DNA from 3 places in the Caldanaerobius fijiensis DSM 17918 genome. Region 3 is predicted to be linked to each of the others. Evidence: riboswitches for the same ligand, from Rfam matches in the RefSeq annotation. Region 3 holds a riboswitch; each other region holds the start of a gene.
The links. A riboswitch is a leader RNA that binds a small molecule or an ion and turns the genes downstream of it on or off. The one in region 3 is predicted to bind fluoride.
Positions count from the first base shown of each region.

Region 1: it holds a riboswitch for fluoride, as region 3 does, so the genes downstream of both, crcB (fluoride efflux transporter CrcB) here and BUB87_RS11790 (DUF6062 family protein) in region 3, are expected to answer to the same signal.
Region 2: it holds a riboswitch for fluoride, as region 3 does, so the genes downstream of both, BUB87_RS00640 (DUF6062 family protein) here and BUB87_RS11790 (DUF6062 family protein) in region 3, are expected to answer to the same signal.

Region 1 covers NZ_FQVH01000013.1:27,100-30,325, reverse strand. The annotation lists gene BUB87_RS06915 (AEC family transporter) at 1-734, opposite strand, end outside; gene BUB87_RS06910 (alpha/beta hydrolase) at 756-1,532, opposite strand; fluoride riboswitch at 1,687-1,747, shown strand; gene crcB (fluoride efflux transporter CrcB) at 1,799-2,176, shown strand; gene BUB87_RS06900 (DUF190 domain-containing protein) at 2,193-2,561, shown strand; gene lpdA (dihydrolipoyl dehydrogenase) at 2,671-3,226, shown strand, end outside.
Region 2 covers NZ_FQVH01000001.1:128,454-131,679, forward strand. The annotation lists gene BUB87_RS00635 (MFS transporter) at 1-855, opposite strand, end outside; gene BUB87_RS00640 (DUF6062 family protein) at 898-1,521, opposite strand; fluoride riboswitch at 1,576-1,636, opposite strand; gene BUB87_RS00645 (DMT family transporter) at 1,830-2,687, shown strand; gene BUB87_RS00650 (carbohydrate-binding protein) at 2,783-3,115, shown strand; gene BUB87_RS00655 (NifB/NifX family molybdenum-iron cluster-binding protein) at 3,162-3,226, opposite strand, start outside.
Region 3 covers NZ_FQVH01000038.1:4,369-7,594, reverse strand. The annotation lists gene BUB87_RS11800 (iron-sulfur cluster assembly scaffold protein) at 1-539, opposite strand, end outside; gene BUB87_RS11795 (EamA family transporter) at 641-1,072, opposite strand; gene BUB87_RS11790 (DUF6062 family protein) at 1,095-1,844, opposite strand; fluoride riboswitch at 1,969-2,027, opposite strand; gene BUB87_RS11785 (sulfite exporter TauE/SafE family protein) at 2,132-2,857, opposite strand; gene BUB87_RS11780 (YkvA family protein) at 2,900-3,181, opposite strand.

The sequences.
Region 1 (3,226 bases), on a different contig from region 3:
ATTGGAGATATGATAAAACGACCTATTAGCAATGCAAGAACTTTATTGTCAAATTTTATATCCTTTACAGTCATATCATGTATTACAATTCCTATGAAAAACATGGACAAAGGTGTTGTTAGGTTTCCTATATATTTAAATGTGTCCATGACAAACCGAGGTAACTTTATACCCAGGAATATAAAAACTATTCCTGTTATAAATCCCATTAATGCTGGAGAAAAAATTTTTTTTATCGTTTCCAGTGAAAGTACTGGTAATCTGTCACCGTTATTTCCGTCTCTGGCTATGCCATATATTCCTATGGTCCAAAAAAGACTGGTGTTTGCCACATAATATAAGAGAACATAAGGTATAGCCTTATCGCCAAACAGGCATTGGTTTACAGGTAATCCTATGAAAATTGTATTGGAAAAAGCAAATAAGGCTACGAAAGCACCCCGCCTATTTTTGTCGATATTTAAAAGGCGTGCTAAACCTATTGCCAGGATGTATGCTATTAATATGCTGGCAAATGCTGCTAATGAACCCATTCCGTAGTGCAATAGTTTATCCTTTGTAAATGTGTCCATGAGGTTTGAAATCATAAGGGCTGGGAGGGATATATTTACGACCAATTTTGAAAAAAGCGACGCTATCTCCTCATTGAACCAGCCCTTTGAAGTCAGTACATATCCCACTGAGATCATTACGAGGATTGCGAGTATGCCCTGGGCAGCATCTATGAATATCATTGTAGGACACCTTATCGCCAACTATAGGGGTAGCCATTTTAAGACATTTTGTATGTATTTGTCCCAGAATCCCCACTCATGTTGGCCGGGTCCTTCTTCATAGGTAATATCGAGGCCTAGTTTTTGGCAATAATCTCTAAAAGCTATGTTGCCTTGATAGAGGAAATCTTCTGTACCACAGCATTGGTATAGTTTAGGCTTAGGTCCTTGGGATTGTGCTACCTTTTGGGCCAGATAATACAGGTCATTATCACTACCTTCTACAGTCTGAGGATCTCCAAATATGTTATAAAATTCAGATGCCATAGGTTCAGCAGCATTTTTAACCAGATTTACTATATCTAGTGCACCTGATAAGCTGGCAGCAGCGGCGTATTTATCTGGACATCTTAATGCTAGCTTAAAAGCTCCATAGCCTCCCATGGATAAACCTGCGACGAAATTGTCCTCCCTTTTATCAGACAGGGGGAAGAAGGATCTGGCTATTTCAGGAAGTTCCTCACTTATAAAGGTCCAGTAGCGGTAACCGTTTTTCATGTCTGTGTAAAAACTTCGGCCGACGGCGGGCATTACTACTGCAAGCCCTAATGGAGCTACATAACGCTCAATAGAAGTTCTGCGCAGCCATATGGTGTGATCATCTGATAATCCATGCAATAGGTACAAGGTAGGATGTTTTGAACGTATGGTACGGCCTTCCATACCTATCTGGTTCTTAGTCGCTTGAGGAAGAATCACATACATAGATGTAGAAACGCCCAGTACCTCAGAGAAAAAATCACAATGTATGAGAGCCATATGTATACCTTCCTTCTATAAGATTTTACTATAGTATACAATTTTTTGACGGTACAGGCAAGTGGTTATAAAAATACAGCAGGTAATACTTGCGCTTGTGAAGAACAATTGATATAATAAAGAAGGTTCAAAGATATATTTATATTTTGACTTTCTTTAATAAGGCGATGGAGCTCGCCTTAAATGCCTGAGATGCTGATGGCTCCTGCTTTTAAAAAATTAAAAGTAGGAGCTTTATTTATTTTTATTGAAAGGAGAAGCTAAGATTGTATCGAATTATATTAGTAGGAATTGGAGGATTTTTGGGAGCGTCTATAAGGTATATTATTTCTGGTTTATGCGTAAAAGTGTTTGGAGATACCTATCCTTATGGCACATTATTTGTGAATGTCTTAGGAGGATTTTTTATAGGGCTCATTATGGAGGCAAGTATTAATGGATGGCCTATCCCGCCTAATTTGAGGATTTTCCTTACGACAGGCGTGTTGGGTGGTCTTACCACTTTTTCTACGTTTGGCTACGAGACCATTTCTATGTTGAGTGATGGTAGCTATTTATTGGGAACAGTCAATATAGGCCTTAATTTGATATTGTCACTGGTAGGTGTGTGGATGGGAAAATTTTTAGCTCAGATATTGTTATAGGATGGAGGTTTTTAAAGTGAATATAAAAGGGAAGGGAAAACTGCTCAAAATTTTTATAGGTGAATCTGATCAATGGCACGGTGAACCATTATACCATGCGATTGTTAAGAAAATTAAAGAAAATAATCTGGCAGGTGCCACGGTTATTCGAGGCATAGAAGGCTATGGGGCTAATAGCAGAGTACATAGTGCCAGGATATTGAGGCTTTCGGAGGATTTACCTATTGTTATTGAAATAGTTGATGTTGAAGACAAGATAAATAATATATTAAGCGTATTAGATGATATGATAAAAGAAGGTTTTATGATAGTGATACAAGATGTGGAGATATACAAATATGCAGGTTCTAACAATAATAAATCAAAGCATGAGAAGCAAGGTTAAATATTTTCTAAGATGTGTAGAAAAAAGGAATCAAAAGTGTTAATATATTTATAGGTTTTATTGCTAAAGATTTGTCGTTATTTTTTGTCATAATTAGGGGGTTTATTTAATGGATATAGAAGTAAAAGTGCCAATGTTGTCAGATAAGATGAAAAAGGGGCGTATTGCAAGTTGGCATGTAGAAGAAGGTCAGTACATACAAAAAGGTGTACATTTGTTTGACATAACAGTAAATAAAATGAATTTTAAAGTTTATAGCGATTATCAGGGAATGCTAACGAAAATCGTTTGTCCTACGGGAAGTACGGTTCAGCCTGGCGATGTGGTAGCGGTTATTGCACAAGTTGATGAGGTACAGGCGACTGCTGTGAGCGGAGAAATGACTAAACAGGAATATAAGAATTATGATGTGGCAATTATAGGCGCAGGTCCTGGAGGATATGTAGCTGCTATAAAGGCCGCAAAGAAGGGTGCAAAGGTCGCGCTGTTTGAAAAAGACAAATTGGGCGGAACCTGTTTAAACAGGGGATGTATACCTACAAAGTCTTATGCTAGGGCCGCTGAAGTATATGGTATCGTAAGGCAAGCCAGTCAGTTCGGCCTTGATGTAAATATAAATTCTTTTGCCTATCTTAAAGTTGTTCAAAGAAAAGATAGTATTGTAG
Region 2 (3,226 bases), on a different contig from region 3:
CACCTGAACTCTGCCAATTTTATCCGACAATACCCCGAAAGGAACTGATAATATTGCATAAATAAGGTTAAAAACCGCAATAATTACAGGAATTATTGCTGCTTTTACCCCTACATTTTGAGCCCGTAGGATCAAAAAAGCATCACTGCTATTTCCAAAAGTAAAAATGAGCATGACAATAAAAAACAATAAAAATTTTCCTTTAAAAACTGTAATATCAAAGCTGAATTTATTGTTTGTATTAATTTCTGTTTTTCTTTCTTTTACAAACAACCCTACAAGCAATATTGTAATAAAAGCGACAATACCCGCAATTAAAAATATAAACTTATATCTTTGGACATTCATATAATTAATCAGAATAGCCAAAAGTCCTGCTGTTATCAATGGACCAATAAATGACCCTAATGTATCCAGCATCCTCTGATAACCGAAAGCAAATCCCATGTTTTTCATTTTTGAAGATCTCGCGACAAGCGCATCCCGAGGTGCATCTTTCATTCCTTTCCCTACACCATCTGTTAATCGCAAACCAAAAGCTACCCATCCGATATTGGTTATTGATAATAATATTCTGCCTAAAGCTGAAAGCAAATAACCTATAAATACAAGCGTTTTTCTTTTCCCTATTTTATCAGATATAATGCCAGATAATATTCGCATTATGCTGACGGCGGTTGTCACACTGCCTTCGATAATTCCTATCATTTCTTTGTTTAATCCAAGAATTTGAGAATAGAATGTAGGCAAAATAGGTGCAATCATATCTTGGCTTAACCCACCGAAAAATGCAACCCAACCCAGAGCTGTTATATTTTTGCGCAATGACTTTTCTTCGTCCTGTCGTACTTCCACAATACTCACCCCTCATTAAATTTTAATTCAAACAGCACTTCGTCATCTTCTACCCGCCCACATGTATACAGCTCTTATCCAGGCATCTTTCTCATCTCCCCAAGGTTCACTAGAGAACCTATAATCAGACTTCCTTATTATTTCTTTAAGATACATTAGTATCGTTTCCAATCTTTTTCTCTGTATGCTTGTTACAATATCCCTCCTCTCATCCTTTACTGGTAATAACTTTATTAATGAATAAAAGTGATTCATACACAATCCACCATAGTTCACGTATAAATCCTTAAATTCATCATCAGATAAAGCATCTTTTAATGTAGAAAGATATCTCTCTTCTGCTTCCAGTTCATTACTACACAATGGGCATTTTTCTTTTGGTTGTATTTTTTCACTTATATTACCCCTTAAAACATTTTCTATTAAATCAGAATAAAGTATGGCATGGGCTAACGGATCTCCGTGTTCTCTTAACTTCCATGCATGATAGTTACAAAATCCATTGGCATATTTTATGCTTTTGCGCATTCCGACATCATTTACGCCCTCATATAAAAATGAATCTATATAATTTTCAACAGATTTATCTATTAAATAGCAAACAGGACAAACAACATCCGCTTTTAATGCATCAACCATCTCAAAATAATCGATATGCCTTTTCACGTTTATCCAACCTCCCCATTAAAATAAAAAAGTTCCTACTACTCCTTCTCAAACAACTTAGTAGGAACCATCAGCCTTAAGGCACATAATGGTGAGTCCCATCACCTATTAATTTTTTTCTATATTGTCAACTGATTGGCAAACTTTATGAGGCTTTTACATAACTTTTAGTATATTATACCATACTGTCAACACGCTATACAATAGAAATAAAAATGAAAATCCTGCAATAAAAGCTCATTTTATGCTATAATTTACGTGTTTACACTTCAAAAAATCCAGCTAGTGAATTGAGGGAGGAATATAATTTGAAAAAAGAACAATTAAGAAGCGACATAGCACTACTGGTTATCACGTTGATATGGGGCGCTACATTTATTGCTGTAAAAAAAGCTATAGAAGATATCCCCGTTTTTAATTTTCTAGCTATAAGATTTTTTATAGCATTCATTGCTCTCGCTATAATCTTTTACAAATACACTTTTAAAGTAGACTATAAGACACTATTTTACTCGTTTATAGTTGGTGCATCACTTTTTTTAGCTTATGCTTTTCAAACCTTAGGGCTTATGTACACCACCGCTTCAAAATCAGGGTTTATAACGGGGTTTAGCGTCATATTAGTACCTCTCTTTGAATTTTTTATACTAAATAAAAAAAGCAACAAGTTCACTATATATGGCACTATAATAGCTTTTTTAGGTCTTGGATTTCTGAGTATTGATTTAAACAGCCTTAAAAATATGTCATTTAACATCGGAGATATATATACGATGATATGTGCCTTTTTTTTCTCCATGCAGATAATACTTATTTCTATATTTAACAAGTATATTAAAGCTATACCTTTTGCAATATATCAAATCGGCACTGTAGCTGTTTTAAGCACAATAGCAACGTTTATATGGGAAAAACCTGTAATACCTAAAAACATATTTACCTGGGAAGCCTTGTTAATAACAGGCCTTCTAGCCACAGCCATAGCATTTACTGTGCAGACAGCTGTGCAAAAATATACAACGGCAGCCCACACTGCATTGATATTTACAGCTGAACCTATATTCTCTGCTATTTTTGCTTATATTTTAGCAGGTGAAACTATGACAACACAAAATAGTATTGGTGCTGTATTGATCCTGGCAGGAATGCTTTTATCTGAACTGTAAAAACACGTATTTTATGAAAATAGTTCCATTCATATTATATAAATTTAATCAAAAAATAATTTTTGAAATAAGGTAAATAAAAAGGAGGATAAAATATGGTTTTAAGCAGTTTAAGCAAAACTTCCTCTCTTAGCGTAACTCCGGTACCAATAACCGTAGGTGATCAGATTACAATAACCTATAACGGCTTTTTAGCTAAAAACAATCCCAGCGAAATATACCTTCACTACGGATATGGTTCCAATGACAATTGGAAAGATGTAAAGGACATCAAAATGCATAAGACACCCCATGGATGGGAAGCAACGTTAAAAGTAACTGATAGCAGTAGATTGAATTTTTGTTTTAAAGATAACGAAAATTGCTGGGACAACAACTATGGTCAAAACTGGAACTATGAAATTCACAATGGAACAAAAGTTTTTTAAAAGGGGTTTTACACCCCTTGTTCATTTACAATCTATCAATATCCTTTTATCTTTTAAACAGCTCAGAATCAGGTATATCTGCTGAAATACCTTTGAGATACTCATCGAGAT
Region 3 (3,226 bases):
TTTTCGTCCAGCGCTGTCTTTGTAATATAACCTTCTGCCATCTCAAGGTATCTCGGACCTTTGCCAGCAGTGCTATACATTGTACCTACCTGGCTTCTAAGACCTTTGCCTAAATCTTCAAGTCCTGCTCCTATAGGCAACCCTCCCTCTGAAAAAGCAGTTTGGCTTCTGCCATATACAATTTGGAGAAACAACTCACGCATTGCAGTATTGATAGCATCGCATACGAGGTCTGTATTGAGTGCTTCGAGAATTGTTTTTCCTGCTAATATTTCTGCTGCCATTGCAGCGGAGTGCGTCATACCAGAGCATCCCAATGTCTCTACCAATGCTTCCTGTATAACCCCATCCTTCACATTAAGAGTAAGTTTACATGCACCTTGCTGCGGAGCACACCACCCTACCCCATGAGTTAAACCAGAAATATCCTTTATTTCTTTGGCTTTTACCCATTTCCCTTCTTGTGGTATAGGTGCTGGACCATGATTAGGGCCTTTGGCTACACAAGTCATTTTTTCAACCTCATGAGTGTAATTCATACTAATCCCTTACCTTTCTTTTAGATTTTTCTTTTATTATATTCGTAAAGAACATTATATTTAAAATTTACACTTCAATAATCCTATGTTTTAAAAACTTACTATCCTAAAGCAACTAATATAGCACCTATTGCAATAAGGCCAACACCCAGACCACTTATTATGCTTACTTTTTCTCCCAAGAATAAAATTGATAAAATAACAGCGAAAACTACGCTTAGTTTATCAATAGGGGCAACCTGTGATACTTTTCCGAAGTTTAAAGACATGAAATAGAACAACCAGGATAGAGCCCCTGCAATTCCACTCAAAACAATAAAAACAATCGTTTTCCTATTTGATATGATTGAAGGTATTTGATTTAATTTTCCTTGTATTAAAACGACAAAAACCAAAAAAGCAGCCATTATTATAGACCTTACGGCAGTTGCTGTATTTGCATCTATTCCTTTTAACCCTATCTTCCCAAATATAGAGACCAGGGCTGCGGTTATTGCCGATAATAATGCAAATATTAACCACAAATAATTCATAGCATCCTCTCCCTTCAAAGATTTATACCCTATCAGTAAAATTCCCTGTTATCTTAATAATACTTCTTGATAATGAATCTTTTGACGTTTTCCACGGCTCACTGGCAAAACGATAGTCAAACTTTTTAATAAACCATTTCAATTCTTCATTTAGCCTTCTCATATTTTCCTGCTGAATTTTAAAACTCAAATCCAAAAATTTCTCTTTTGCCAGTTTATCAACAAGTTTATTTGATAAATTAATAACACTATGAAAGTGTCTATGGCAATACCCTTTTGAACTTTCATATAAGGTTCTGAATTCTTTATTTTTCTCCCATAAATTTATTAGCGTTTCTGTATATACCGACATTGTCTCTTCAATATGTTTGCATAAATAACACTGTTTTTCTGTGCTTAAATTTCTTTCATTGCTATTTCTCTTACGGAACATTTTATCTCTGGCTTTTCTTATAATCGGAAATCTAAAGGAACAGTCAGGCTTACTTTCTCTTTTTATCTGTTCCAAATACTTCATCTCATAAGTTAGAAGTTTTTCAACAATTAAAGCCAAACCCAATTTATCTGGATATTCAAAAAGTTTCCTGAAGTGTTTTTCACAAAAAGTATAATTCTTTAATTTATTGTTAAACTCCCAGTCCATAACTGTTTCTCCGTCCAAAACACTTTCTATATATCTTTTTTCAACATCCATCTGAATTGCACATAATGGACACTCGGTATCCTTCCTGAAAGCGTCCCATAATGGGATAGCAAAAATTTCTTCCTTCATAAGACACCTCCCCAATGCATTCCTGCTATATTATTTCATGACAGGGTTAATAAATCATATAAATTATGCAAAACCTCAATTACTTTCTTTACAAAAAATAAAACCCCTACCTTGACAGTAAACTATCAAAGTAGGAGCCATTAGCATTTCGCATTTAAGGTGAGCCCCATCACCATATTTATATATGTAAAGTATATTATAGCATAGGTTACATGAAATTGATATATTATTCCATAAATTTTATTATTTGAATTTTTCAATTCCTATAAATTCTATTTGAGAATTGATTAACCCCATATCATCATTTGTAATCCAATAAGTGTTAAAAGAATACCTACAAACTTTACAAATTTTTCTTTAGGCATTTTTTCAATAACTTTTTTGCCAGCCCATGTGCCTGCAATCATAGCAATACCCATGAATAATCCAATTTCCAGCACATATAGTCCAATACCAAGATACCTCTGATAAATAACTGTCTTTGAAATGTGCATAGCAACAGCAGTTACTGCTTCACTTGCAATATACGATACAGGTGAAAGGTTCAATGAAAGGAAGAATGCTGCCCCTATCGGTCCTGCACTGCCGACAAGGCCTGAAATCAAACCTGTCACTGCCCCGCCAATGAGCATTGTTCTGTCACTGGGTTCAAATTTAAGCACTTTGAAATATTTTAATGCCACAAAAACAATAATAGCAAATCCAATTCCTCTTGTAATGATTTCTTTCGGCACTTTTACAAAAGAAAATGCTCCCAAAACACTCATTGGCACTGCACCTATTATAAACATATACACAGGTTTCCATTTAATTTGTTTAAAACCAAAGAAAACCCGTGATAAATTGCCAATTAACTGTGCAATGGTCAGTATTGGCACAGCCATTGTTGTACCAATTGTTTTGGATAATAGTGGAAGCAACAGTAACGCACCCCCAAAACCCGCTGCCCCCGATATTGCAGCAGCCAAAAAACTGCCTGCAAAAAGAACAATATATGTCCATAGAGTATCCAAATTGATTCCTTCTTTCTATTTAAATAATTTATAATATCTTATCTATATAATAATTTTAAGTATTCTATACCCGATAAATCCTAAAATTAATATCCACAGCACTACAATAATCACACCTGCTGCCTTGGCTTCCGGAATATCACTTTCCAATTTTGTCTCCGCTTCTTTCCTGCATTCTTCCATAATTTCTGCTGGAATTAACTTTAATGCAATCGCAACCCCCATAGGTATCAGTATGAAGTCATCCAAATATCCTAATACTGGAATAAAGTCGGGTATCAGGTCTATGGGACTTAGTGCATATGCGACAACTATAGCAGCCAAAACCTTTGCAATTAAAGGTGTCTCCTTCTTTTTATATGCCAGATA